3 regions of the Neobacillus sp. DZ-9 genome follow, and region 3 is predicted to be linked to each of the others. Evidence: riboswitches for the same ligand, from Rfam matches in the RefSeq annotation. Region 3 holds a riboswitch; each other region holds the start of a gene.
What was found. A riboswitch is a leader RNA that binds a small molecule or an ion and turns the genes downstream of it on or off. The one in region 3 is predicted to bind thiamine pyrophosphate.

Region 1 (9,968 bases), on a different contig from region 3:
TTGAAGCGTGCTTTAAAGGCATATCGCGGAAGTATCTTGATGGTATCCCACGAACCTGATTTCTATCGTGAAATTGCAACCGATATTTGGAATTGTGAAGATTGGACTACGAAAGTGTTTTAAATAATGATTAAGGGGTAACCAATGAATTAAAGTTCACTTGGGTACCCCTTTTTATTAACCATCCAAAATTTCTAATAAAAATATATTTTTAGATTTCTTAAAAAAGCTCATCCAAACTAAAGTTAGAATGAGCTTCTATCTATTTCAATATTAATTTTGTAATAGCTATTTACCATATATGACGGCAGTGGTTTCCATCCAATTAACCCAAGTATCGATGGTATAGCGACTTTGCTTCGGAAATATCCTTCGTTCCGTGGACTAACGCCCTTCCGTCATTAAAAACGACTAATCGGTGAGAACCCAATGTATAAGATAAAAGGAAAGGATTTCGCTGTACTGTTCCGCCATTTTTCGCCAATATTTTTTCTAAAGCTTCTAAATCCATTACTGTAGGAATGGAAGGTCGGATCTGCACAGAATCTCTTCCACATAGGACAGCTGATTTTGTTTGATTTTCAAATGATAAAAAAGGGTAAGAGCGTTCATTCCCGCAAGAAGGACAGCCCGCCTTTTTCAATTTATCTACTTGGACGGCACTAAATTGGTTTTTCCATAAATCAAAAGAAACTAGTTTGTTTCGCAAGGAATCCATATCCCCGACCAAAATTTTCAATGCTTCACTTATTTGATAAGAAACGACCATATTCACTGCTGGACTTATAATCCCTGCTGTGTCACAAGTTAATCCCCCTAGAGGAACCGTATCTAATAAACACGAAAGGCAAGGTGTCTTTTCAGGAATAATCGTGTAGGATATTCCATAGCTTCCAACACAAGCACCGTAAATCCATGGGACACCAACTTTTTGCGAAACATCGTTGATAATCATTCTGGTTTCGAAATTATCTGTTGCATCCATTATCAAATCTACTTTTTGAGCCCAGTCTTCCAGCTCTATGGCTGTAGCATCCCCAACGATGGCCTCAATGGCCACAGACGAGTTAATAACTGTTAATCGATTTTTGGCCGCGATCACTTTTGGAATCCGGTTTTTGGCATCTTCTTCTGAGTATAACTGCTGCCGCTGTAAATTGGACCATTCCACATAATCACGATCCACGATGGTTAGTTTTCCAATTCCAGCGCGGACGAGTGCTTCCGCACAGCCTGACCCGAGTGCTCCCACTCCTATAATGAGTACATGTTTATTGGAAATTCGCTGCTGCCCTGCTTTTCCAATCGGTGAAAATAGCTCTTGCCTTGAGTACCGATTATTCACCCGATGCTCATTCCTTCCTTTGGACTGCTTGCTGTTGCATATCTCTTTTTCTCGATTCGACCGGCTTCATAGCCTAATCGTCCCGCTTCTATCGCTAGTTTCATCGCTTTGGCCATTTTTACCGGATCCTTGGCCGCTGACACAGCCGTATTTAATAATACCCCATCCGCTCCTAATTCCATTGCCAAAGCCGCATCCGCTGGTGAGCCAATCCCTGCATCCACAATCACAGGAACGACCGCTTCTTCGATTATAAAGCTCAGGTTAACGGGATTGATGATTCCTTGACCAGATCCGATTGGTGATGCCCCTGGCATGACAGCATGACAACCAGCTTCTTGAAGCTTCCTGGCTAAAACCACATCATCGGAGGTATATGGGAGGACAATAAATCCCTCCTTCACTAATTCTTCTGTGGCTTTTAAGGTTTCAATCGGGTCAGGGAGCAATGTTTTATCACAGCCGATCACTTCCACTTTAATCATATCGCATAGGCCTGAAGCTTTGGCTAATTTGGCAATCCGGACAGCCTCCGCTGCGGTTTTTGCACCTGCAGTATTAGGCAGAAGCGTATATTTATTGGTGTCTAGCTGTTCTAAAAAATTCGGCTGGCTTGATTCAAAAATATTCATACGTCTAACCGCAAACGTAAGGATTTCTGCTTCGGAAACCTCTACGGCTTCCTTCTGGATTTCAAAGCTTGGATACTTTCCCGTTCCCAGTAACAAACGAGATTGAAAGGATAATGAACCGATTTTTAACATAATCAACCGCCTCCTACAAAATGGACTATTTCAATTTTATCTTTATCTGCTAATCTAGTACTTTGGTGTTCTAACTTGGTTAATATCTCACTGTTAACCTCCACGACAACGACCTTATCATGGATTTCATACTGTTTGAGAACATCTGAAACAAACAAGACATGCTCTGGCAATTGGACCAACTCGCCATTCAATAATACCTTCATGTTTACCCTCCCTAACCCACTGTTACTTTATGTCTTTCTAATTGAAATGCTGAGAGAAGACTTTCATCTAGCAATCTGCCTGCCAATAGATCAGCTACTAGTTTCCCTGTAATCGGACTTAATAAAATCCCATTTCGAAAATGCCCTGAGGCAACAAACAGTCCTTTCCAGTTGGGATGCTCACCAAGGTAAGGAAGTCCATCGGCTGTTTGCGGCCTAATTCCCGACCACACCCGCTCCCACGCTGCCTCCTTGATCTGAGGAACTAGTTGAGAGGCTCTTTCTATTAATGTAGTAATTCCTTCTGGCGTTATCTTGTTATCAAAGGTATGTTCAATCATGGTCGCGCCAATATAAATTTCCCCATTTCGTTTTGGGACCAGATAACAGCGTTTATCGGAAAAAATCGTCGTGTTGATGATCGGTTTATCCGTTCTTATCGAAAAGCATTCACCTTTAACAGGGTAAACACTAATATCCAGCCCAGATTCACGCATTAATTTCGCCGCCCAAGCCCCAGTTGCTACGACCACTTGCTCGCTATGTATGATGCCTTTGGTGGTTTTAACCCCTTTAACCTGTCCATTTTCAAAAATAAACGAAAGGACCTCCGTGTTTTCACGTATTTCCGCACCAAAATAGACAGCCGCTTTGGCAAACGCTTCGGTTAACTTTGCTGGCTGCACATGCCCATCGTTAGGGAGATACATCGCTCCGACTACATTTGGCGAAAGTGACGGTTCCATTTCTTGTAATTCCTTTGCATCCAGCCATTTAATCGTTGGATCCCATTTCCTTTGAAAGGCGACCTGTTTTTTTACTTCGTTTGCTATTTCTTCGGTTTCAGCAATTTTAAGCATCCCTTTATTCACATACTCAATATCGATTCCTGAATATTCATATAACTCACTTGTAATGGCAGAAAACATCGCCTGACTTTTTAAAGCCAACTGGAATAAAGGACCGTCTTGTTCAATCTCCGCTTGTGCTGCCAGCATTCCGGCTGCCGCACTTGACGCTTGGCAAGCCAATTGATCTTTCTCAATGATGATTGCTTTTCTTCCCATTTTTGATAATTGATAGGCAATGGAGGCCCCGTTAATTCCCCCGCCAATTATGGCAACATCAAATGAATTTTCCACTTTAACCCTCCTCTAATGCATGAATGTAAGTTTTTACAGAGGATAATGGATCGGGCGCTTCTAAAACTCCTGACATGACTGCAATCCCATTTGCTCCTGCCTGAAGTACCTGCCCCGTATTTTCGGGTGTTATGCCGCCAATGGCAATAACTGGAATGTCCAGTTGGGATATCCTAGATAATTCCTCTAGTCCTTTGGGTCTCATTCCTGGCTTTGATTGAGAAGGGAAAACATGACCGTATAGGAGGTAATCAGCACCCTTCTCTTTTGCTTTTTCTCCTTCCTCGTAGGAGTGAATAGAACTCCCTAACATAAGTTGGGGAAAATTTTCTTTTACAAGGTCTGCATCTAAGCTATGAAAGGCTAATTGAACTCCCCTAACCCTTTTTACGAAGGCAACATCGACCCGATCGTTAATAATGATCTTAGATAGGGGTATGTTTTTCTTTGTTAAAAGTTCAACTGCTTGAAAAAGGTCCCTAGCTGATCTTTGTTTCTCTCGTAAGTGAATCGCGGTTACATATGGGTGAATATCCATTACAATTTCACATAATTGCTCGATCGGCATTTTTCCATTGGAGATGATATGGAACTCATTCCCATAAAAACTAGTGATAATACATCTCCCCCCTTTGAGAAGATTCCGCTTATCTATGAAATAAAGTGAAAAACAAAAAACCACTTCCAAATGTTTAAGGAAGTGGTCGAAAATTTGAATAGAAACGATGATTCTTCAAATATCCAGTTTTCCACTTCCCTACGCTGGTATTACCCAGATCAGGTTCATAGAGTCCCGAAGTAACACTTCAATCTCAGCCCTTTAAAAAGGCACCTCTAGCGGAATTGCTTAAAATATTAATTTGTAATGTTAACCTTTAAAGATAATATTAACACTTCAGTTAGAAAAGTTAAATAACTTTTTTATACTAGGGAACCTTCATTTAACTTCTATTTAGTTTACTATGCTTTCTGCTAATTAAATTTCTTTGCTATCTTATTATTGGTAACTTCGATTTTCCCCGGCAAAACAAAAAGATACTCAATCAAGCTTTCTAATAAGTCCATTATTAATGATGTTGTCTCGTAATCCATTTCGGTTTCCAATTCAAGCATCCGATGAAGTGAACCATCAGTTGCCAATAAATGGCTAAGAGATTGAATAGGCTTTGCCAAATCCACATGATTCGGCAGGATTTCAAGCTGTTGAGACAAAGGCTGAGCCTTACTTTTATCCCCGAGAAAATGCTTTAGGATACTTTCAATCACACGTTTTGACATAACAGCAGTAGCTGAATTTTCTCTAGCTTCATAAACATTTATTGCTGAACGGTAGGCCCTGATCAGATCCTTGGGTATATTGGGTAGACTTTCTATTTGATTTACCGGATGTTTGGAAGCTTGAAGGTCATAAATAAAAGTATCAGCATTTTCGCCTTGTTCATCTATAACTTCCTTAGTCATAATGACGAATACTGCTGATTTTTTACATAATGGACAACTACTCTCAGTTACCATGCCATTCTTACTGCTCTGGTAGTTTGCATTAAGCATAAATTCAGTGGTTTTTCTGCATTCCGGGCATTCGTACTGAATATTCTTTGGTATCTTTAGATTCCCATACTTTATGTAAGAAATGACGGAGCCTGGATTTATCCTTCTCATTCGTTATACCTCCCGAATTTCATTTATGCCTATTACCAGTGTGTCTCCTTTTACTACATCACCAATTAGATTTCATTCCTATAGTTTTTTCATCCTTTAGGATTTCCATTCCAAGAACTAATTAAATAATTCCTTTCATATATGTTTTTCTCCTGGATTCATTTTTCAAAAATGAATCAGATAATATAAAAAGTGAGTGCATAAAAACACTCACCTAGAGAAAAAAATAATTGTACTTATTAATAGTTAAATAATTAGTTAGAACGTTCACCAAGCCAGTCACCAATAGTTGGGTAAGTTATTTTTGTTGCTTGGCTGCCAAATGTAATGGACGTATGACCAACAGGTAAATTTTCAAACTGTTTATCTTTACTAGAAATAGCGTCCATCAAGGCTTCTACCATATGCGGCTGGGCAATTAGATCAGATTGGCCTGCCAAGTTTAGTACATTAGCAGTGATATTGTTCAGATGGACTTTACGACCGCGGACAACCAGGTCCCCTTTAATCAGTTTGTTTTTTTGATAAAAATCTCTTATCCACTGGCGATATGCTTCACCTGGAAATGGAATTCCATCGTTTAACCATTTTTGCAGTAGTTTAAAGTTTTTTACAAATTTCTCGTTATCAGCACGATCGACAAGACTTACAAATGGTCCAAAGAAGTTTCCCATTGGTTTAATCAATTTGTTTCCAAAGTCAATCATTTCAGGAGGAATCACACCTAGAGTATCTACTACTTTATCAATATTAAAATATTTTTCATTCAGCATTGCCCCGTAAGAGCCTGAATTCTCAAAATCAAAAGGACTTGTCATAAAAATTAGATTACGAATCGGCAATTCAGGGTAAAGTGCTGCAAATATAGACGTCATCGTACCGCCCATGCAATACCCAAGGATGGACAATTCGTCTGCCTTTGATGTTTTTAAGACTTTTTTAACCGCTCTTGGTATATAGTCAACAATAAAATCATCAAGTTTCATATTTCGATCTTCGTAGCCTGGGGTCCCCCATTCAAGGAGATAGACATCAAACCCATTATTAACTAAATATTCAACTAGACTTCCACCCTCAGTTAAATCCAATACATATGGTTTATTTATTAGTGCATAAATCAAGAGTAATGGTATTTTATGCTTTTTCGGTTTTTCGGAAAGATAACGATATAGTTTCGTTTTATTTTTAGTCCAAACCACTTCTTTCGGAGTAGGCCCTACTTCTGGTTCAGCGTCAATGGTTAACACTTGGGTTGCCTTGATGACACGTTTTATTTGCTGTCCGTACTCTTGAGGGAATAAATCCAAAAGCATTTCCCATTCTTTTTCGGCATTTACACTCATGTTGTACACTCCTTCCTTAGTTTAGTTATTTTTTTTTGCTATGTACTAAGCCATCCAACAACCACCTACATATCTATTACATGTAAAGTCCGCCATTAATATTAAGCTGCTGACCAGTAATATAGTCACCATCTTTACATAAAAAGGCAACACCGCGTGCTACTTCTTCCGGTTTTCCTAACCGTTTTTGTGGTACCTTTTCCACAATTCCAGCAAGCACTTTTTCAGGAATTGCTTGAACCATTTCGGTTCCGATAAATCCTGGGCAGATCGCATTAACTGTTACATTCGTTTTCGCTAGTTCGAGAGCTAGTGATTTTGTGTAGCCAATAAGGCCGGCTTTTGCTGCAGCATAGTTGGTCTGGCCAAAACCTCCAGCTTGCCCTATTATCGAGGAAATGTTGATGATGCGGCCTGCATCTGATTCAAGAAGGTACGGGAGGGAAGCAGATGTTGTGTTGTAAACACTATTTAAATTAACATCAATTACCCTTCTCCAATCCTCTGAACTTAGTTTTTTGAATGTGCTATCCCTCGTAATACCTGCATTGTTAATTAAAATATCTAATCGTCCAAAATGATCGATTGTTTGTTGTACGAGATAGGCTGCTTCCTCACAATTTGAAACATCCGCACGAACTGCATATGCTTCGCCACCGATTTCGTATATATCCGCGACCATTTTTTCAGCCAACTCTTCACGAGTCACATAATTAAGAACGACTTTCACACCATTTTTTGCCAGTTCCTTGGAAATTGCTGAACCAATTCCTCTGCTCCCACCTGTCACAATAGCTACTTTTCCCTTTAAATCTGTCATTATTTCTCACCCCAAATATTATTTTTTTGTATTTGAATTATTCTGTGGCTTTTAATAAAGAAATAATTTGATTAAGTTTTTTATCCAAGTTCTTCATTTCACGTTTTAAATCCGTTAATTCGTGTTGAAACGATACCAGATTTTCGTTGTTTTCCAGTTTCTCTTCGAGTAATTCTTCTAAACTATCAACTTTTGCATCGACATTAACAATCTGTGAGGACACGTTCGAAAGGTCCTTTCGAGATGGCACATTAACAAGTTCTAAATACTTTTCTGTTGTTTCATCCATCAATTTTTTAAATTGTAGATTCATGTCCAAAATTTGCCCTATACCCTGGGAAGGAAAAGACTCCATAATTTTTTCATCATAAAAATTACTGGTTTGATTATAAAGATCCTTCCAAACTTCAAATAAGTTAAAATCTCTGCTCATTTTTTTCCTCCTTGCAATTTTTCCGACGTTTTTATCGTACTATCATCCTTGAAACATTTAAAGAACAAACATTAAAAACATTCAAAAAATATTATTGCATTTTACGACATTTTTCTACCTTCTATGTAAATTACACCTATAGGATTTTTTTAAATATCCCGCAAAGTCAATAAAGGCAATGGTTTCACAGGTAGATTCTTCTTTCGATATATTTTCCTCTGTTCTAATTTTGTTATCTAATGAATAATATTTGTAGCAAATCGCGATTATATTATTGGGAAAATAGTTGCATATTCACAGGTATTCCGTCTTTTCTTTTTTCAACAATTGTCGACAAATCTATGTTTTTTGGTGGTCGTTATTGTTCACAAAATAGACAAAATTTCTGACTGCATTTTTTTCTCTTCATGAATTCTAGGTGATTGAAAGAAATTGAAAAAGAGGTGGAAATTTTGAGGTTTATAGAAAAAGTCGTTTTAATTACAGGCGGGGCACAAGGAATTGGAAAAGAAACGGCAAAAAAATTTCTAAAAGAAGGAGCGAGTGTTGTTATATGTGATTATGATGAATCTGCCGGCAAGGAAGCATTAGGAGAATTGAATGATGAAAAAGTAAATTTCTATAAAGTTAATGTAACAGAAAGCTCCCAGATTGAAGAAATGGTGCGATTAATTATTCAAAAGTACGGTAAAATTGACATTTTAATTAACAATGCCGGAATTACCCTTGATGGATTTCTCACAAAGATGGAGGATTCAGATTGGGAAAAAGTTATTTCTGTCAACTTATCGGGTGTTTTTAAATGCACAAAAGCTGTAGCCCCCATCATGGTAAAACAAGGGTCGGGTGTTATACTTAACGCTTCTTCAGTTGTCGGTATCTATGGAAACATTGGGCAAACAAATTATGCTGCTACAAAGGCCGGCGTAATCGGACTAACAAAAAGTTGGGGGAAGGAGTTTGGACCCAAAGGGATCAGAGTCAATGCAGTAGCACCTGGATTCATTGAAACAGGCATGACCGCTGCAGTCCCAGAAAAGGTACTAAATTTAATGAAAGAAAAAACTCCTCTAAAAAGGCTTGGTAAGCCAGAGGATATTGCAGCGGCCTACCTATTTTTAGCTTCAGACGATGCAAAGTATATTAACGGAACTGTTTTAAGTGTTGATGGAGGTTTGGTTATTTAGGTACGATAGGTTCTTTTAACTAAATAGAAACTATAAAAAAATAGTAGCACAAACCATGGGCTTTGTTTGTGCTACTATTTTTAGTATGTATGAAAACAAAACTGAAACCATCCAAAATTGGATGGTTTCAGTTTTGTTTATTTTTGCAATAAAACCTAGCTTAGCAAACTTCCCTTTAACCAGGCGCGGGGACGATAGGGTCCAACAGGGATTTTAATCAAGCTGGTTTTTCCTTTCGAATTGATCCTGTATAGTTCATCACATTGGTTCACATCGAAACCTAGCAATGGATGGCCCCCCATCCCTAAGGCACCCGACACCAAGAGCAGCCGCTGCACGAGAATGCCCGCCTCCATCTGTTGAATACGATATCCTCTATATCCTAACTTCTCTTTGTTGTAATCCTTGTCTCCAACGACATGCATACATAACGGAACTTGAAACAGATTCACATTGGGCATTGTTAATCCAAAATGTAAAAGTTGCCGGTAATCACCTTGATTAATTCTCCGAAGTGCATGAGTACTATTTTCATAGGAGTAGGTACCATTTGGAACGCCCTCGACGTTATAAAAACTGCCATACAATGAAAAACGAGTCTCTATCTGCCCTTCTGTTCCATCGAGGTCATTTTGATACGAGAAGGTAAATGTCTCTTTTAACAAAGTCGAAAGTTGTATTTGATTTACATTTCCCAAAACAAAATCGCTATCAAGTGAATGGCGCTCCCTGCAAATGGATGCAAAATCATAAAATAAGCGTTCTGTTAAGGGCAAAAATAACATCTCAGTACTTAAGGAAAGCTTTTCACTTTTATTTTTCATGATTTTCACAAATGACTCAGTCGTTTCCATCCTCGATGCCTCAGTAAGTTTTCTCAGCATCGGATAATCAAGGACTCTCTTTGATTTGTTATAATATACATGTTTCAACATGGGAATTTCCCTACATAATTCAGTCGCAGAAACAATGTCTCTTTTATTCCCATTGTCAACATAATGGGTAGGTTGATTTATGTCTAATGGAATAACCGCATATACACTTTCTTCCTTTTCAGATAATCCAA
Region 2 (9,968 bases), on a different contig from region 3:
GCCTGTTCGGTGATGACGATCGAACCGGTGTTACCTTTGTATATCGTTAAATTGAGCGGTTCTGCCGATAACACTTCATTACTGGCAGGAATTGTGTTCTCCCTGCCAGGGATTGCAAGTGCGTTTTTTGCTCCTTTATGGGGAAAATGGGCAGATAAGGTTGGATTTCAGAAAGTTCTCTTTATAGGACTGCTCGGTGGCGGAATTTTCACCATCGGCCAGATTCTATTCACTCATTTATGGGGATTCTCGATGATACGCTTTGTGTCTGGAATCTTCTTCTGTGCGGTTTTCCCAGCTTTAAACGGCTTGGTAGTGAAATCGACAACAGAGGATTTCCGCGGAAGAGCGTTTGGTTTAAACCAAACGGCTACCCAAATTGGCGGGATGACAGGACCGTTGATCGGCGGATTACTGGGGGGCATTTTCCCTGTACAAAGTGTATTTATGTTAACGGGCATTTTATTATTAGTTGCGATGGTAATGGCTTATTGGAATAGCAATGAGTTGAATAGCAGCCTGAAAAGAAAGGCTGTATCAAGTAAATAGTACATTGTTTATCCAAAAAAACCCCTGGGTCCAATTTGAGGACCCGGGGATTTTTTTTGGTTCATATAATCAATGGGTGTACATACATTTAAAATAATAAGTCCATATTTTTTTGTAACTAAACTAGACATAAAGGAGAAGGACAAGCAGATGGGTTTCTTACATGAAATATTTAATAGTTATGATACCTTTTTATCACTAGACGCATTAAGATCAGTCTTTTCTAATCCAGCAAGCTGGGGGATTATCGGAACACTAATCATTTTGGAGGGGCTGCTTTCTGCCGATAACGCCTTAGTCTTAGCCGTTATGGTGAAGCATCTTCCAAAACATCAGCGAAAGAAAGCCCTATTCTATGGAATCTTTGGTGCTTATTTTTTTCGTGTTATCGCGATAGGGTTAGGGGTTTCCTTAATCAATATTGCTTGGATCAAAATTGTCTGCGGTCATTATCTCCTTTGGATGGTTTTTCAAAATTTTATTAAGAAAAATGAAGAAGAAGGCGAAATCCAAGGCAAAAGAATGGGCTTTTGGAGAACTGTGATAACCGTTGAGCTTATGGACATTGCCTTTAGCTTTGACAGCATAATTGCGGCATTCGGCGTCTCGAATCAAGTTTGGGTACTACTATTAGGCGGGATGTTAGGAATTTTAATGATGCGCGGTGTCGCTCAATTATTCCTAACCTTAATTGAAAAAGTCCCGGAATTGGAAACGACAGCCTTTATTTTAATAGCCATCATTGCCATTAAAATGATGGCTGCAGCCTTCGGATTTCATCTCGATGAATTAATTTTCTTTAGTATTTTAATAGCTGTATTCATGGGAACCTTTATCGTTCATTTTTTCCGTGGCAATTCAGAAAGAACGATCTAATTTCAAAAATGGAGCAGGGTGGCTAGTACCCTGCTTATATTTGTTAATTTATTGGTAATAGTTGTTACTCCTTCTTAGTGACTTTTCGTAAATACTTCTCCATTGAGGACAGTAATTCAGATAAAGATACATCATCATCTTCATTATTCGCTCTTTCCATAATAACCTCGTCTGTTAAAGGTTCCTCTTGAATATACTGTACACGTTGACGTGATTTCTTCCTATCGGAATCTGATTTTGATGATTGTCTTTCGGCTTCTTTATCAGAGCGAGATACGCTTTGTTTCTCTGATTTGGAGGATCGGGAAACCTCTTGTTTGTTTGATTGCTTCGATTGCTTCGATTGATTTGAAGCCTGGTTATTCGATTGTTCATTTTGGGCATTTTCAATTTTAAGGCCATAGCTAATATTTTGGATATGGAACATCGAAAGGCGGACAATTTCCTCTTTGTTAATTAAAGACACGTAATCTGGATGGATATCACTTAAAACACCTTCAATCTTCTCCGGGCCTCCGCGATTAATACTGACCCATTGAAATTTCAATGATTCCATTAAGCTATAGAAATTATCTGCTTGTTTATATTGAATATCATTTGGGACCACGATGTTAAATTCCATTTGGCCCTTCATGTTATCGGTAAAGCTCTTTATATGTTGAGTATTATAATAGACGAGTCCGTCGTCTTCCGTGAATAGGGCTAGATGATCTTCACTGGCATCCATTAACTTCCCAATTCTGGATTCAGAGCCGCCCCGATTGACCTTTATGACTTTCCCAATAAAGTATTTCATTATGTCTTTATGCATAATAAGTTTTCCCCCTGTAAATTTAATGAATTATATTAACACTGCATCTATATGTGTCACGGGATGACGTTGTCCTAATAAATTAGCCTTTTTTTTTAAGATTAAGAGAAAATAGGCAAATGATAGAGTATGATACAAGGCCAGAACCCAGAGGGATGAGCAGTGTGTGTGCTTGTATCCTATTTATTTTAGCTGTGATCGCATTTATGGGGCAGTTAAACATGAGCGTCCTTTTTATGATCATGTTTGTTATGGGCATGATGGATAGTTTCTTTCCGCCAGCCTATTCAGCTGTAAGAGCAAAGGTTTTTACAGAGGATATTCGTAACGCCGCCAATTCTTTAACTCAAGTCAGTATGCAGGTGTTAAGAATATCAGGTCCGATTATAGGAGGATTGATTTTAGCTTCCTTATCTTCAGGTTGGGGAATTGGGATTGATGCCCTTACTTACATTATTTCATTGATCTTTTTATTTAGCCTTCGAACGTTATCCTTTCAAAAAACAAAAGAAATACAGAGGGAGAAAAATTCAATCAAACAGGATTTTTTGGAAGGGATTGTGGTCCTTAAAGAAAAGCCCTGGTTATGGATTACGATTCTAGCATTCTCCTTAATAAATATTTTTTCAGGCGGCATCATTAGGGTGTTAATACCATGGCTTGTGAATATTTATTATGAGTTTGAACCAGTTGTATTTGGGCTTGTTCTTTCTTCGTCCGGGGCAGGGGCTATTTTGTGCGGAATCATTTTTGGTTTAAGAAAAGAATGGAAAAAAAGAGGCTTGCTTGCTTATGGGGGCGTTGCATTAAGTGGAGCAGCATTGTTAATGATGCCATTTATCTCGAGTGTTCCGGTATTAATGTTGTGTATGTTTATGGAAGGTGCCGGAATTATGTTATTTGGATTGATTTGGGAAACGAGTCTTCAAGAACTTGTCCCAGAAGAAAAATTTGGAAGAGTTGAACGCTTAGATATGTTAGGTTCATTTGCTCTTTTACCTATAGGATATCTGATAACTGGCTGGTTAGCAGAAGGAGTGGGAGAAATTTTCACATTTATTCTTAGGGCATCAGCACCACCCTCCAGCAGCGTTTTCTTCCATGCAGCTATCATAGGTTAAAATCGGGGTACTGTCTTTCATTCCATGCTTCTTTGCCAATTGTTTATAGCTCAATTTTCCCTCTTGATATTCTTTTACAAGTTTTAATTTAAATTGTTCACTATATTTAGCCATAAAAATACACCCCAAAAGTTAAATTTCTCTCTAACTTTTGGGGTGCAGTACAACGGTTTACTGCTTTTCGTTTCATCATTGTTCTACTAGGTTTGTAACAGAAACACTTTGTTTATTGTTTGGTTCCTCCAGTGGATGAATGGTTGCTTTTCCGCTTTGTTGATCTACATGCTCAATATAAATACGAGTACCGTTATAGGTCACGTTTTCCATTTGTGGTGAATTACATATTTCCTGTGCGCGTTGTGCGTCCATCATGCGTAACCTCCTTTCGTTTTTTACTACAAGAGTATTTGTAATAATCTAAGGGTTTATTCATATGAATGGAATAATTTATTGGTTGAGTAATGTAAAAAGCTTTATTAATAGTTAAAATTATGTTATTTATTATATGTAAGTTATATAACAATATATTGTTGTTTGCTCTACTAGGGGGGTCCGATAGCTCGGACTGAGAGAAGGATGCATAAAATCTTTTGACCCTTTGAACCTGATCTGGATCATACCAGCGTAGGGAAGTAGTTTTGAAGGTGTCATTTTCGTTTTTCTATTATGCGCCGCTACTTTTTGACGATTAATCAGGTTCTGTTTGCCAACAGAGCCTTTTTTTATTGTCATCTATTTATATGTCTGTCTATGGACTTAACATGTAATGGACTATGCTGTAACTTCTAGATTGCAAAATCTATCATTTTTAGGAGGAAGTTACAATGCAAAAGGGAGTAAACGTAAACATCGAATTACAATCACCATTTACAGGAAGCAGAAAAGTTTATCTTGAAGGATCAAGACCTGACATTAAAGTCCCGATGAGAGAAATTCAGTTGGCACGAACGGTTACAACTTATGGTGAAGAAGAAAATGCACCTGTTCGAGTTTATGATACTAGTGGGCCATATACAGACCCGAACCATCAAATTGATATCAGGAAAGGGCTTCAGGCACTTCACAAAAAATGGATTTATGAACGTAATGATGTTGAAAACTATGCAGGAAGAGAAATAATGCCAATAGATAATGGCTTCCGTGATGCAGACGAGCGAGCCAATCTTGAATGGTTTCCTAACATAAACAAATCACCTTTGCGTGCCAAAAAAGGCCATAATGTTACCCAAATGCATTATGCGAAAAAAGGGATCATCACTCCTGAGATGGAATTTATCGCGATTCGTGAAAATGTAGAGCCTGCATTTGTCAGGGATGAAGTTGCCCGCGGGAGAGCGATTATTCCAGCTAATATCAACCACCCTGAAAGTGAACCGATGATTATTGGACGAAATTTCCATGTGAAAATCAATGCCAATATTGGAAATTCTGCTGTTTCTTCCTCAATTGAAGAAGAGGTTGAAAAAATGACGTGGGCTGCTCGATGGGGAGCTGATACAATCATGGATTTATCTACTGGAAAAAATATACATACAACAAGAGAGTGGATTATCCGCAATACCCCAATCCCAGTGGGAACGGTGCCGATTTATCAAGCCCTTGAAAAGGTGAATGGAATTGCTGAAAATCTAACCTGGGAAGTTTATCGCGATACGTTGATTGAACAAGCAGAACAAGGGGTCGATTATTTTACGATTCATGCTGGTGTGTTGTTACGTTTTATCCCTTTGACAGCGAAACGGACGACAGGAATTGTATCCCGTGGAGGTTCGATTATGGCGCAGTGGTGTCTGGCCCATCATCAGGAAAATTTTCTTTACACCCATTTTGAAGAAATTTGTGAAATTTTAAAGCAGTATGATATTTCGGTTTCATTGGGAGATGGACTTCGCCCTGGCAGCATTGCCGATGCCAATGATGAAGCGCAATTTGCAGAGCTTGAAGCTTTAGGGGAATTGACGGAAATTGCCTGGAAGCATGATGTCCAGGTCATGATTGAAGGCCCTGGACATGTTCCAATGCATTTGATTAAGGAGAATGTGGAAAAGCAAATGGAAATTTGTAAAGAAGCTCCTTTTTATACTCTTGGGCCCTTAACAACCGATATTGCACCTGGATACGACCATATTACTTCTGCCATTGGCGCCGCGATGATTGGCTGGTTTGGAACGGCCATGCTTTGCTATGTAACACCAAAGGAACATCTTGGCTTACCCAATAAGAATGATGTTCGTGATGGCGTTATTGCTTATAAAATTGCAGCCCATGCTGCTGATCTGGCCAAAGGTCATCCAGGTGCGCAATTGAGAGACAATGCCTTATCGAAAGCCCGTTTCGAATTCAGATGGGAGGACCAATTCAACCTTTCATTGGATCCTGAACGTGCAAGAGAATACCATGATGAAACGCTCCCTGCTGAAGGGGCCAAAACAGCTCATTTTTGTTCCATGTGTGGTCCAAAGTTCTGTTCGATGAAAATTTCCCATGATATTCGAGGTATGGCAAAGAAAGATGAAAGGAATGAAGGTATGAAGAAAAAAGCGGAGGAGTTTCTCATCAATGGGTCAAAAATATACCGATAATACTTCTTCCTATGAAGTAAAAAATTTATTAGAGGAAATTGATGATTTATACCAAAAAATTCATTTTTTAAAAAGTAGAATAGACTCCATTCAATGCCGATGTAGGCATATTTTTTGGGAAACCCCTGGAATGAGAAAATGTCAGAAGTGTGGGTTCGCTGAAAGCACCTATTATTAATGGTGTAAGAAACAAAAGGCTCAACATTTACATGTTGGGCCTTTTTCTAATTTTAATTCTCTTTTTGAACGTATAAAGGCGATAAAGTCGATTTTTTCGTCTGCCGTTAATGGTTCCCCATCTATCAAAAGAGAAGGAGATAGGGGAAGTATGGCAGTTGTGATTTCAACTGTTGTCTGCATCCGATGCAACTCATCTGTTCTCCTTAACAAATAATCAACAGACGTATCAAATAATTCCGCTATTTGTGTGAGTGAAAGTAAGGAAGGTTCCCGGTATCCTGACTCATATCCAGCATAAGTGCTTTTAGCGATTCCTAATTGATCAGCGGTTTCCTGCAGCGACCATTTTCGTTCCTTTCTTAATTCGGATAAACGATCCAGCATTCGTCTCCAACTCCATTTTCTTAATATTGTTCACATTATAGCATAGAATGATAGACTCGAATAGAAAAATGTACGCGTTTCGAGTACAAACTATTGATTTATCCTATTTAAGTTCTATAATGAAAAGTATAGATACGCAATACGCGAATAATCACTATTTTTTCACTCAATGGAGCTGATACATTTGAAGAAAATTTTATTGCTAGCCACCGGAGGAACCATTGCATCCGTAGAAGGAAATGAAGGACTCGTTCCAGGTCTATCCGCTGAGGAATTGCTTCATTATTGCACAATTACTTCCTATGATATTAAAATTGATAGTGAAATCTTAATGAATATTGATAGCACCAATATGCAGCCAGAGCATTGGGTGGAAATGGCCCAAGCTATCCATGATCAGTATCAAGAATATGACGGTTTTGTCATTACGCATGGAACTGATACGTTAGCCTATACATCTGCTGCGCTATCTTATATGCTCCAAGGACTTGATAAGCCAGTTGTTTTAACAGGTTCACAAGTTCCAATCAGCTTCAAAAAAACAGATGCGAAAAAAAATGTCGCCGACGCCATCCGGTTTGCCTGTGAAACAATTGGAGGAGTCTTTATCGTTTTTGACGGCAGAGTCATTCTCGGAACAAGAGCAGTTAAAATGAGAACAAAAAGCTATGATGCTTTTGAAAGTGTGAATCACCCCTATGTTGCATTTGTGAATGACCAGGAAGTGAAATATCAGTGGAAAGCAGCACCTGCCAAGGACAAGCTTTCAATAAACACTCGTTTATGCACCGACGTATTTCTAATGAAATTATATCCCGGAACAAAACCAGAGATTTTTGATAGTTTAAAAGGATTATATAAAGGGATCATAATAGAAAGTTTTGGTAACGGAGGATTACCGTTTGAAGGACGGAACCTTCTTACAAAAATCCAAGAGCTGACCAGTGCGGGTGTTGCGGTCGTCATTACGACCCAATGCCTTGAAGAAGGGGAAGATTTGCTCCTCTATGAAGTCGGCCGGAAGGTAGCGCAGCATAACGTTATTTTATCAGGGGATATGAACACAGAAGCAATTGTCGCAAAACTCATGTGGGCTCTTGGACAATCGGATGGTTTAGATGAGGTAAAGAAAATCATTGAGACACCTCTAGCAGGGGATTTAACAATCAATTCTGATAAAGAAGAATAATCTTAACTAATATCGAGGAGAGATACTATGACCACCATGAATAAGACCAATGTAAATGTTCGAATGGAGAAGGACTTTTTAGGAACAAAGGAAGTGCCGGCCGATGCCTATTACGGTGTTCAAACTCTTAGGGCCGTCGAAAACTTCCCGATTACGGGCTACCGAATCCATGAAGAATTAATAAACGCAATGGCGATGGTGAAAAAAGCGGCAGCACTGGCAAATATGGACGTTAAACAGCTTTATTCCGGCATTGGCGAGAAAATCGTTATGGCTGCGGAAGAATTAATGAATGGTAAGCTGCATGACCAAATCATTGTCGACCCGATTCAAGGCGGTGCCGGGACATCGATTAATATGAATGTCAATGAGGTCATTGCCAACCGTGCCATCGAATTAATGGGCAAAGAAAAAGGGGACTACTATCATTGCAGTCCGAACACCCATGTGAACATGTCACAATCGACAAACGATGCGTTTCCGACTGCCATTCATATTGCTGTGTTAAACCTTCTTGAAAAATTGCTGGAAACCATGAACGTGATGCATAGTGCTTTTCAACAAAAGGCTCAAGAATTCAATCATGTTATCAAAATGGGACGGACACATCTTCAAGATGCTGTGCCAATCCGTCTCGGACAGGAATTCGAAGCCTATGCCCGTGTCATCGAGAGGGACATCAAACGAATTAAGCAGTCTCGCCAGCATTTATTTGAATTGAATATGGGGGCAACTGCTGTTGGCACTGGATTAAATGCCGATCCCCGTTATATAGAACATGTGGTAAAATATCTTGCCGAAATCAGCGGGCTGCCGCTAGTTGGAGCGGAGCATCTTGTAGATGCGACTCAGAATACCGATGCCTACACAGAAGTTTCTGCAGCTTTAAAAGTATGTATGATGAATATGTCTAAAATCGCTAACGACCTGCGCCTAATGGCATCCGGCCCTCGTGCGGGATTAGCAGAAATCAGCTTGCCTGCCCGCCAGCCGGGGTCTTCCATCATGCCAGGAAAAGTGAATCCAGTTATGCCGGAAGTAATTAACCAAGTAGCATTCCAGGTTATCGGAAATGATCATACGATTTGCCTTGCCTCAGAAGCAGGCCAGCTTGAATTGAATGTCATGGAGCCGGTGTTGGTTTTCAACCTTCTGCAGTCTATCAGCATCATGAATAATGCCTTCCGCGCCTTTACGGAACATTGTTTAAAAGGGATTAAAGCAAATGAAGAACGCTTAAAGGAGTATGTTGAAAAGAGCGCCGGGGTCATTACCGCTGTGAATCCGCATCTAGGATACGAAGCCGCAGCAAGAATAGCCAGAGAGGCAATTCTAAATGGTACATCGATTCGTGATTTATGTTTAAAATATCAAGTGTTGACCGAAGCGGAGCTTGATTTAATTCTTGATCCGTATGAAATGACCCATCCAGGAATTGCTGGAGCGTCTTTACTGGATAGAGATTAATGAAAAGGTGCCTGTTACCCTTCAAATAATGAGGGTGACAGGCACCTTTTCTGCTTTTAGAATGGTAATAAAATTAAGTTTGTTAATTATGAATATTTTGTGAATTAGGAAGGGCCATTCCCATCACCAGTTATTATTACAAGCATAGTATATAGCAAAGGTGGTGATGATAAATGGACTTCGGACTTTCAGCCTGGATGCTATATACTATGCAGGCCGTTTTTGGACTAATGATTCTTAATTTCCTAATTCAGTTTATCCAAATGTTCTGGAAAGGCTCCTTTGATACAAGTTTTGTACTAGATTATTTAAAGGATATCGTTTACTTCGTTCTTCCATTGAACCTTCTTATTTCCATGAATTCAATTGATCCAACAGGATGGATTATGATTACCTTCTACTTCATTGGCGGTCTTGCTGTCGTAATCAAGTACTTGTTGGACATCAAAAATAAACTAGTTAAATAATGATTAGAGGCCTTCCCTTCCAGGGAGGGTCTTTTGATTTGGCTAAGAAATTCAATATCATAAAAAAGTGTTAAGTTGATTAATGAAGGGTTTATTTATCCCATCAGCCTTCAAAAAGTGCCGGGACGGTTTTTAGGAGAGGCTCCTAATTCCCAGCTGCTTTCAAAAAATGCCGGGACGGTCATTAGGAGAGGCTCCTAATTCCCATTCAGTCTTCAAAAAGTGCCGGGACGGTCATTAGTAGAGGCTCCTAATTCCCATCTGCTTTCAAACAATACTGGGACGGTCATTAAGAGAGAGGATATTTACAGTCCCATATTATTGTCAATAAAATTTCAAAAA
Region 3 (9,968 bases):
GTCATGGAAGTGACCATTTAAATGTTCGCCATCTCTAATTAAACCTTCCTTGGCAAATCCTAATCTTTCCGGTATCGCTCGGCTTTTCTTATTTTTCACACCACAGCGGATTTCTACTCGATTTAACCCCAATTGAAAAAAGGCATAGTTAAGTAATGCTTGAACAGCTCGGGTCATAACCCCATGACCTTCCGCATTTTTTGCAAGATAATAGCCAATGCTGGTCATGCTATTATGCCAATCTATTTGGTGTAAGCCAATCGAGCCGACTAGTTCTCCTTTATAAAGAATCCCGACATTAAATCCGGTACTTTCCGCGAATTGATTAAGCCAAACAGGAATAATCGTCTCGAATTGATAGGGAGAGGTCATGCTGTCCACCCAGGGCAGCCACTTCCGTAAATGATTACGATTGTTCTCAACTAGTTGAAAAAGCTTTGAGGCATGGTGCCTCTCGAACAATTGAAGCTCAATTTCATTATCAACTTTTAATGTAAACATTGAACTTTTCTCCTGCTTAAATTTTTTCCTATATCCTATGCAAGATAGAGGGAAGTCGGAAGAAATTTCCTAGATAAAAAAAATCCCGCCTTTTTATTAAGTGGGATTAGTTTCTATCATATATTAAATGTTCGGTTTCCAAATTTAATGCAATCGGTAAATGTATGGAGAAGGTGGTTTTATTCGGTGTAGAATTACAGGTTAATTTCCCCTTGTGTTTTTCAATAATTTCTTTACAAACGAATAGACCTAGACCAGTACCAAGTTTTTTCGTCGTAAAGAACGGTTCAAAAATTGTTTTTTGCAATTCAGTTGGAATTGCAGGACCATTATTTGAAATGGTAATAATAATGTGTTTGTTGTCTTCTAAAGTACTGTTAATTCCTATTGTTGGATGGGGATTCGCATGATGATTTAAAACATCAATTGCATTAAATATAATATTGATAAAAACCTGTCTAATTTCATCAGCATAACCGTGCAGCGTTATTTCCTCACACAACTCTTTGATTATTTTCACTTTGCCATCAAGTATGCTAGGGTAGAGAAAGTTCAAAACTTCGTCTATCAATTTATTTAGTTTAAAGTAATCCTTTTCCTTCCCAATCAATTCTTTCTTGGATAATAACAGAAACTGAGAGATTCTAAAATTTAACTGATCTAATTCACTTGAAATAATATCAAGATATCTCATATTCGGAAAATCAGCTTTAAGCAATTGGATAAATCCTTGAACAGATGTGAGCGGGTTTCTAAATTCATGAATAAAGCTGGATGTCATTTGCCCCAAAAGGGTTAGCCGATCCTGATGGGTTGAGTCGATGAACATAGTCTTTTCCTCTATGATTTTGTTTTTTGCTTCTGTATAATTGGAAACTGCATAGTATAAAAACTTGTCAAAACAGAAATTAATCCGATTGATCGATTCTTGCATTTCCCCCCATGATATCCCTGTTTTGCTTAAATAACTGTACATAATCGTTCTGCCAAGATTTACATTATAAACAAAATCCCCAATGTTAATATTGGCAATTACTCTTTCTTCCGATATTTCTTTTGCAATCTTTTCGATTACTAATAAAAGCTCCTCTTCGGTCAACTTATGCATATTTAAGATAACATGAAAAAGTGCTTTGGCATTTTCGCTTATTTTTTCTATATATGGGTCTTCTTTAGAAATAATATATGAATTCTCCCAATCAAGAAGCAATTGATCTTTATGTTTATCAAAGAAAGCAATTAAATCTGTTTGATCATTTTTAAACATATTGTCCCTCCCGAAACACATTACGCCTTACCATATAATTCGCTGATAATGACAAAAAACCCTCTTAAAAACATGTTAAAATTATTTTCTTAATATTTACATAGTCAATTTGTCACGAAAATCTCCTCTTGAAAATAGTTGGAATTTACCCTTGTATTCGATTTGAAATAGTAGTATATTCATAAAGAATTAATTGTATAGTTCCACAGGGGGAGCTGCAAATGGCGGCTGAGAGTGAACGGTTGAGTTCTGACCCTATGAACCTGTTAGTTAACACTAGCGTAGGGATGTGGTTTGCCAGATAGATTAGCAATGCAGACAATCCTTATGTCTTGCATTGCTTTTTTTTTGTTTACCAAAATGGAGGGAGAAATTAAAATGACTAAAAGAAGTAATACTTTATTTATTACCGAGGTTGCTGTTTTTACTGCACTCGCGTATTTATTGGATTATGTAGGAAATATTCTATCGTTTAAAATCTGGCCGCAAGGAGGCTCGGTTTCAATCGCAATGGTGCCGATTTTTCTAATGGCCTTCCGCTGGGGAGTTAAAGGCGGTCTTTTAACCGGATTTTTATTAGGATTATTACAGTTCATTCTTGGCTTTGCGCAAGTATTTACAATTATTCAAGGAATTATTGATTACTTTATAGCTTTTACAGTGGTAGGCTTTGCGGGCATTTTTGCACGTCAAATAAGCAAAATGCTTAATGAAGGGAAAAAAGGTAAATGGATTAGCTATGTATTATTTGGTGCTTTCATTGGAAGCTTGCTTCGTTATCTATGCCATTTCGTTTCAGGGTTCGTTTTCTTTGGAGAGTATGCTCCAAAGGGCCAGCCGGTTATGATTTATTCCCTGCTTTATAATGGGACATATATGCTTCCAAGTTTTGTAATCAGTGCCATCATTGTCATTCTTGTTATTGGAGCAATGCCAAAGAGAATGCTAGTACATGCAAAATAAGTTTTAACAAAAGAAAAGCCTTGCTGTTTATAATATTTAGTTCATTAAACTGTTATCAAAGAATTGATAGCAGTTTTTTTATGATAAAATTTGAATGATTCCAGGAACTTGTGTAAAATTACACCATAAGCAATTGAAGGAAGGGCTTAACATGACCAGAGATGAAATCATATTGAAAGTGTCTGAAAAGCTTCGCTTGATTCGGACTGAAGCAGGCTATACCCAGGATAGAATGGCTGAAATCATTGGTGTATCAAAGAAAACACTTGTTCAAATTGAAAAAGGAAGAGTCCTTGCTAACTGGTCAACAGTCGTTGCTATTTGTGCTCTTTTCCGGGAAACGGAAACAGTACAATTTTTATTTGGTAATGAGCCACTAGAGGTATTGGAAACGGTAGCTCGAGAAGGAATTGATTACCGCAAAACGAAAACATTGGGCGGCCGGATCTGGTGGAGAGCACTATCCAAGAAAAGCGGATTTATTCTCCAACAAAATATCCTCAGTAAACATTTTAGGATACTGGACGAAGGCAATTATCGGATTTTTAGCAGCTTTGATGAGAAGCTATCGAAACAGCGTTTTAAAGAGTTGACGAAAAGTGAATAATATCTAAACATAAGATAGGGTTCTCCTGTCTTTTTTTTTCTCTTCGAAATAGGAGGCAGCTATGAAAAATTTGAAAAAATGGCATGGAGTCCAAATCGTGGTATTAATCGGATTAGTAATTATTTTAGGCTTCTTTGGCGCAATTTATTTTTTTTCCAAGAATGCCAATATATCTGAACTTAAAAATGAACTACCCCAGCCAACGGTTTTTTATGATGTAAACGGGAAAATAGCGAGCAAGGTTTCGGCGAATAAAAATGAAGGGGTTCCAATTAAGGAAATCCCTGAATCAATGAAGAATGCCGTAATTGCCATCGAGGATCATCGATTTTATCAACATGGAGGTGTTGATTTAATTGGTACCTCAAGGGCGCTTTTCCGTGACCTGAAGGCAGGAGGGATGGTAGAAGGCGGCAGCACCATCACACAGCAATTGACGAAAAATACTATCCTAACATCCGAAAAAACGCTTAAAAGAAAAATGGAAGAGATCTTTTTAGCATTGGCGGTTGAGCGGGAATATTCGAAACAAGAAATTTTACAAATGTATTTAAACCAAATTTATTTTGGGAATGGGGCATATGGAATTAAGCAAGCGGCAGGAAAATATTTTGCCAAAGAGGTAAAGGCGCTTTCGATTAGTGAATCCGCTCTGCTTGCCGGTTTAATTAAGGCTCCGTCTGCCCTAAATCCATATGACCATATGCAAAAAGCAGTTAACAGGCGAAATCTTGTACTACTTCAAATGAAAAATCAAGGCTATATTACAAATGAACAATATGAAAAAGCCAAACAAGAAAAAGTGGTTTTAGATGATAAGGGCGGTGATCCGTTCCGCGGTAAATTCCCTTATTATGTCGATCAGGTATTAGACGAAGCAATTCATCAGTATGGGTTATCGCAAGATGATCTGCTTACTGGTGGCTATCAAATTTATACAGAGCTTGACCCCAATATGCAATCGGTAATGGAATCAGCCTATCAAAATAACAGTTTATTTCCAAGAGGAAAAGACCGTCTAGTTCAAAGCGGTGGGGTATTAGTAGACCCCAAAACAGGCGGAGTCAGAGCCCTTGCAGGAGGAAGGGGAGAACACACTTTTAGAGGCTACAACCGGGCGTCCCAATTAAAAGCACAGCCCGGTTCCTCATTTAAGCCATTAGCTGTCTATACCCCAGCGCTAGAAGAGGGTTGGAAAATCACGGATATGCTAATAGATGAACCGATGAAATTTAGAAATTATCAGCCTAGTAATTACGATCATCAATATATGGGAGAAGTCCCGATGTATGACGCGGTTAAGGAATCAAAAAATGTATCAGCGGTATGGCTTTTAAATGAAATCGGAATTGAAAAGGGGCTGGATTCAGTTAAACGATTCGGTATTTCCCTGGATAAAGCGGACCGGAATTTATCGGTTGCCCTTGGTGGCTTGCATAAAGGAGTCTCTCCCCTAAACATGGCAGAAGCTTTTTCTGTATTTCCGAATAATGGTGTCAAAGTGAAGGCGCATGTGATCAAAAAAATCAATGATGCAAATGGCAATGTGGTTGCTGAATGGAAACTCAAAAAGGAGAGAGTCACGACGAAAGCAGTGACGGATGATATGACAACAATGCTGCTCGGCGTTGTGGAAGAAGGTACAGGAAAAGCCGCCCAAATCCCTGGCCGCGAAACGGCAGGAAAAACAGGCTCCACCCAAGTACCGATCAAAGGAATTAATGGTCTGAAAGACCAGTGGTTTGTCGGTTATACACCACAGCTCGTGGGTGCTATCTGGGTCGGTTATGATAAAACAGATGTGGAACATTATATCACTCCCACCAGTAAAACAGGTTCTGCTGTTATATTTCGTGAAGTAATGTCGGCAGCATTAAAAAATAAACCAAAAATAAAATTTAATGTGACGCATATTTCCGCTTTGGAAGAAAAAAATCGATTTAATTTTCAAGAGGAATTTAATAATGAAATTCAAAAGTGGGAAGATAAATGGAACAAGCAAATAGACAAGTGGGAAAAGAAAGGAAAAAATAAGGGACATGGAAAAGGTGATTAAGGGCACGGAGCAATCCGTGTTTTTTTTTCCAATGTTTAATTATAAAATGAATTTAGAATGAACGAAAGTTAGTTTTGTTCGTCAAAAATAAAGAGAGAAAAAACAAGGAATATGGGGGAAGGAGAGGGTTAGTGCTAAATGGATGCATTAATAAAAAATGCTAAAAATGGGGATCATCTTGCGTTTGCCATGTTATTTAAAGAACATTATCCATTCCTTGTAAAATATTTAATGAAAATTACAATGAATCCCGATACAGCTGAAGAATTAGCTCAAGAGACAATGGCAAAATGTATTCAAAAGATTCACCTATATAATGGACAAAGCAAATTTTCTACATGGCTTGTTTCTATTGCGACAAATACATATATTGATCAGTGCCGAAAGAAAAAAAGAGAAAAGAACTGGCAGGGACAAGAGGAAATTTACCGAAAGCTGAAGTGGCATTTTGAAAGCAGAAATGAAGACTGGAACGACGCTCTGGAGGCACTCAGTAGACTGCCTGAGGACGTCCGTATTCCCATAATATTAAAGCATTATTATGGCTACTCCTACGAAGAAATAGGCGAATGGCTGAAAATATCTCCTGGAACGGTGAAATCAAGAGTTCATAATGGGATCAAATCAGTCAGAAAGGAGCTGAACCTAAGTGAAGAAACAGAAAGTCATCGTTTTGGACAGCGATCAACAAAATAATCAGGACATTTTAGCTGTTTCTGAGTTGCAAGAAGGTTTAAACAAAATGGAGCAATTCCCAGTCTATTCACCTGATCTACAATGGTTTAAACAAATGGTATTAGCGGAAAAACAGCGAATTAGGAAAAAACTCATTAGAGATTTGGCTTTATTTTTAATAGTAGCGATAATCATTTTGTGTGGGATTATGATTTCCTTATTTCAAATGCCTGCTGTTTTTATATTTCTACAGTTTGCCACGACCATTTTTATAGCATTTTATAGTGGGACACGTTTAATGGAGAAGGTGAATAGAGGATGAAGGGAGAGGATTCGTTTACCGTCATCATCTTAGTGGCTGCTATTTTGTTAGTACAAAGCATATATTTATTTTTAGATGCCCGTAAACATAATCATAATTATTGGCTTTGGGGTATTGTCGGCCTTATTCAAGCACCAATGCCTACATTATTTTATTTGATTTTTGTGAGAAAAATTTTTCGTAAAAAGAGAAGAAATGAGGGGAATCCAAATTATGATGATTGTTACGACTGATTACCTGCCAGGCAGGGAAATTAAAGAAGTGCTTGGTTTGGTCAAGGGAAGTACAGTCCAATCCAAGCACATTGGCAAGGACTTATTGGCTGGGCTAAAGACCATTGTAGGCGGAGAAATAAAGGAATATACCGATATGTTAAATGAAGCGAGACAAAAGGCGATTGAGAGGATGACAGAAGAAGCCAGGCAGTTAGGGGCAGATGCCATCATCGCCATGAGATTACAATCTAGTTCGGTCATGCAAGGGGCATCAGAATTAATCGCTTATGGAACAGCGGTAAAGGCAGAATAATTCTGAAAAATGGGAATTGACTTTCATAGCAACTGGTGATAATCTAACAAAGGAAGAAAAAATAGGAAATGGAGGGTTGCGCCATGATTAGAATTAGAAAAGTTAATTTTAAAACTAAATATTTAATTGCAACCTGTCCTGAAGAGAATTCTCTTTAATTCCTTTCTAACGTACATTTAAAAATTGACAAAACACAGGTTGCGTTCTTTATTGATGCGTAATGTGTGTTTTTTTGTCTCTTTTTTCCAGAGGCATACTGCACTTATACAGCGGTATGTCTCTTTTTTATTTTTACATGAACAGGGGGAGGAACATGTGATGTTACTAATTGTTGAGGTTAGACTTATTCATTTAGCTGAAGAGATAGAAGGCGGATAGTAAAACAAAAGGGGGAGGAACATCATGTTTTCGGTATTAAAAAAAATAAGCTGGTTTTTCAAAGAAAACTGGCAGAGATATGTTATTGCGGTAAGTTTATTAATTTTGGTAGGAATATTAGATGTGCTGCCGCCAAAATTGATTGGTATGGCGATTGATAATATTCATGTTGGGGAGATGAGTAAAAATAAAATCTTTCAATATTTAGGTGCTCTTTTATTGATCATGCTTTCATCCTACGGAATCACCTATGTATGGATGTACAAATTGTTTGGCGGCGCCTTCCTTGTTGAAAGAAAGCTTCGTTCACGGTTTGTGCAGCACCTATTAAAGATGACGCCATCTTTTTATGAAAAGAATCGAACAGGAGACTTAATGGCCCGAGCAACTAATGATTTAAAAGCAATTTCGATTACCGCTGGATTCGGTATTTTAACGCTGGTTGATTCCAGTGTTTGGATGCTGACCTTGTTGTTGACAATGGGATTATTTATTAGCTGGGAGCTAACGTTAGCAGCCATTATTCCCTTGCCGGTTATGGCAATCCTGATGCAGATTTATGGTAAGAGAATTCACACTCGCTTCATGGAGGCACAGGATGCTTTCGGTGAGTTAAATGACCGGGTTCTGGAATCAGTTGCGGGAGTAAGGGTCATTCGTGCCTATGTCCAAGAACAGGCTGATAGGAATAGGTTCCATCTATTAACAGAGGATGTTTATCAAAAAAACCTAAAAGTAGCGCGGATTGATTCTTTGTTTGATCCAACCATTAAGATCCTGGTTGGAATCAGTTATTTAATCGGGCTTGGCTATGGGGCCTATTTAGTTTTTCATCAAACGATTACTTTAGGCAATCTTGTTTCCTTCAATGTCTATTTAGGAATGTTGATATGGCCTATGTTTGCAATTGGCGAGTTAATCAACGTGATGCAACGGGGAAATGCTTCACTAGACCGCGTCAATGAAACATTGGCCTATCAGGAGGACGTTGAAAATCCAAGTAATCCGGTGGCAATAAATTCTGTTGAAAATATAAAATACAGGAGGGTAACATTTCGCTATCCATCCTCTAAAAATAACAATTTGGAAAATGTGAATGTCCAATTATTTCAAGGTCAAACACTGGGGATAGTCGGTAAAACTGGATGCGGAAAAACAACCTTTATCAAACAATTATTAAGGCAGTACCCGCTTGGAACCGGTGAACTATCCATTGCTGGAGTTCCGATTGAAGAGCAGATGCTGGATCAAGTACGAAATTGGATTGGCTATGTACCCCAGGACCATGTATTATTTTCAAGAAGTGTAAAGGAGAATATTCTCTTCGGCAGAAAGGATGCAAGCGATCAAGAATTAGAGAGTGCTATCGATCTTGCTGCATTTCGAAAGGATCTTGAGATGCTTCCGGAAGGGTTAAGTACAATGGTTGGTGAAAAAGGGGTAGCTCTTTCCGGAGGGCAAAAGCAGAGGATTTCGATTGCACGTGCACTTATTAAAAATCCGGAAATTCTCATTCTCGACGATTCATTATCAGCGGTTGATGCCAAAACCGAAAAAAGAATTATTGATAATATCCGCCATGTCAGAAATAACAAAACAACGATTATCACCACCCACCGAATGTCGGCTGTTCAGCATGCTGATCATATTATTGTCCTTAATGAAGGAAGAATTATTGAAGAAGGGACACATAAACAGCTCATTGCGGGTGACGGGTGGTATAAAGAACAATTTTTACGACAGCAAATTGAAGGAAACGTAGAAGAGGAGGTGTCAGCATGACCACAGGCAGACGATTATTTGGATATGCATTAGCTTATAAAAAGATTATTATAGCTGCATTAGTCATGCTCACCATCTCGGTAGTCACAGATCTAGCAGGTCCCTTAATTGCCAAAAAGGTGATTGATCAGCATATTTTAGGGATTGAGTCAAAATGGTATATTTCCAAGAAGGACGCAAATGCGGTAGAGTATAATGGTCAATTTTACAAAAGAGGAAAGTATTTTGTAGATGGTGAACAAAAAGGGCAGCAAATCAGGATTCTACAGGTAGGCTCAAAATTTATTTTCCTTGATAGAGAGCTAGAATTTGATGGAAAAAGAACGATTGCTGAAGGGTCCTTAATTATTAGAAAAGGGGATAAGAAAGCAGTTTATCCGGTAAAAATCTTAAAGGGAGGAGAACTCCTTAAATTTTATCAGCCGGAAATCCCGTCGATTATTCAATTATTGTTCATTTATTTTGGATTATTAGTGGTTTCGGCCATTTTTCAATTTGGTGAACGCTATCTGCTGAAAAAATCGGCAAACCGAATCATTCAAAAAATGCGTGAGGATATTTTTGGCCATATCCAACGACTTTCAATCCAATATTTCGATAATCTGCCCGCAGGAAAAGTAGTGGCAAGAATTACGAATGATACAGAAGCGATCCGGGAGCTTTACGTTACCGTGCTTGCTACCTTTTTTACGAGTGTAATTTATATAACAGGTATATATGTTGCCTTGTTTATTTTGAACGTGAAGTTAGCCGCGATTTGTTTATTATTGTTGCCAATCCTGTATATCTGGGTGTTGGTTTACCGAAAGTATGCATCCAAATATAATCGTGTTATTCGATCACGCAATAGTGACATCAATGCCATGATCAATGAATCCATTCAAGGAAT

Region 1: linked by a shared signal. The riboswitch ahead of tenI (thiazole tautomerase TenI) and the one ahead of thiT (energy-coupled thiamine transporter ThiT) in region 3 are both predicted to bind thiamine pyrophosphate.
Region 2: linked by a shared signal. The riboswitch ahead of thiC (phosphomethylpyrimidine synthase ThiC) and the one ahead of thiT (energy-coupled thiamine transporter ThiT) in region 3 are both predicted to bind thiamine pyrophosphate.

What each region holds. Positions count from the first base shown of each region.
Region 1 is NZ_JCAIOL010000006.1:209,576-219,543, forward strand. It holds gene AC59HZ_RS18540 (ABC-F family ATP-binding cassette domain-containing protein) at 1-123, shown strand, start outside; gene AC59HZ_RS18545 (thiazole biosynthesis adenylyltransferase ThiF) at 326-1,345, opposite strand; gene AC59HZ_RS18550 (thiazole synthase) at 1,342-2,109, opposite strand; gene thiS (sulfur carrier protein ThiS) at 2,112-2,315, opposite strand; gene thiO (glycine oxidase ThiO) at 2,327-3,457, opposite strand; gene tenI (thiazole tautomerase TenI) at 3,459-4,112, opposite strand; TPP riboswitch at 4,195-4,303, opposite strand; gene AC59HZ_RS18570 (DUF4145 domain-containing protein) at 4,430-5,119, opposite strand; gene phaC (class III poly(R)-hydroxyalkanoic acid synthase subunit PhaC) at 5,374-6,462, opposite strand; gene phbB (acetoacetyl-CoA reductase) at 6,539-7,282, opposite strand; gene AC59HZ_RS18585 (hypothetical protein) at 7,320-7,715, opposite strand; gene fabG (3-oxoacyl-[acyl-carrier-protein] reductase) at 8,168-8,902, shown strand; gene AC59HZ_RS18595 (SagB family peptide dehydrogenase) at 9,058-9,968, opposite strand, start outside.
Region 2 is NZ_JCAIOL010000005.1:323,817-333,784, forward strand. It holds gene AC59HZ_RS16515 (MFS transporter) at 1-549, shown strand, start outside; gene AC59HZ_RS16520 (DUF475 domain-containing protein) at 700-1,425, shown strand; gene AC59HZ_RS16525 (hypothetical protein) at 1,490-2,236, opposite strand; gene AC59HZ_RS16530 (MFS transporter) at 2,356-3,357, shown strand; gene AC59HZ_RS16535 (transposase) at 3,307-3,471, opposite strand; gene AC59HZ_RS16540 (small acid-soluble spore protein H) at 3,547-3,726, opposite strand; TPP riboswitch at 3,892-4,005, shown strand; gene thiC (phosphomethylpyrimidine synthase ThiC) at 4,182-5,939, shown strand; gene AC59HZ_RS16550 (helix-turn-helix domain-containing protein) at 6,138-6,503, opposite strand; gene AC59HZ_RS16555 (asparaginase) at 6,688-7,692, shown strand; gene aspA (aspartate ammonia-lyase) at 7,729-9,159, shown strand; gene AC59HZ_RS16565 (hypothetical protein) at 9,333-9,626, shown strand.
Region 3 is NZ_JCAIOL010000002.1:118,266-128,233, forward strand. It holds gene AC59HZ_RS04915 (GNAT family N-acetyltransferase) at 1-501, opposite strand, end outside; gene AC59HZ_RS04920 (histidine kinase N-terminal domain-containing protein) at 608-1,768, opposite strand; TPP riboswitch at 1,967-2,073, shown strand; gene thiT (energy-coupled thiamine transporter ThiT) at 2,147-2,731, shown strand; gene AC59HZ_RS04930 (helix-turn-helix transcriptional regulator) at 2,883-3,338, shown strand; gene AC59HZ_RS04935 (transglycosylase domain-containing protein) at 3,400-5,394, shown strand; gene sigY (RNA polymerase sigma factor SigY) at 5,533-6,090, shown strand; gene AC59HZ_RS04945 (YxlC family protein) at 6,044-6,391, shown strand; gene AC59HZ_RS04950 (sigma-Y antisigma factor component) at 6,388-6,624, shown strand; gene AC59HZ_RS04955 (YbjQ family protein) at 6,605-6,919, shown strand; gene AC59HZ_RS04960 (ABC transporter ATP-binding protein) at 7,322-9,079, shown strand; gene AC59HZ_RS04965 (ABC transporter ATP-binding protein) at 9,076-9,968, shown strand, end outside.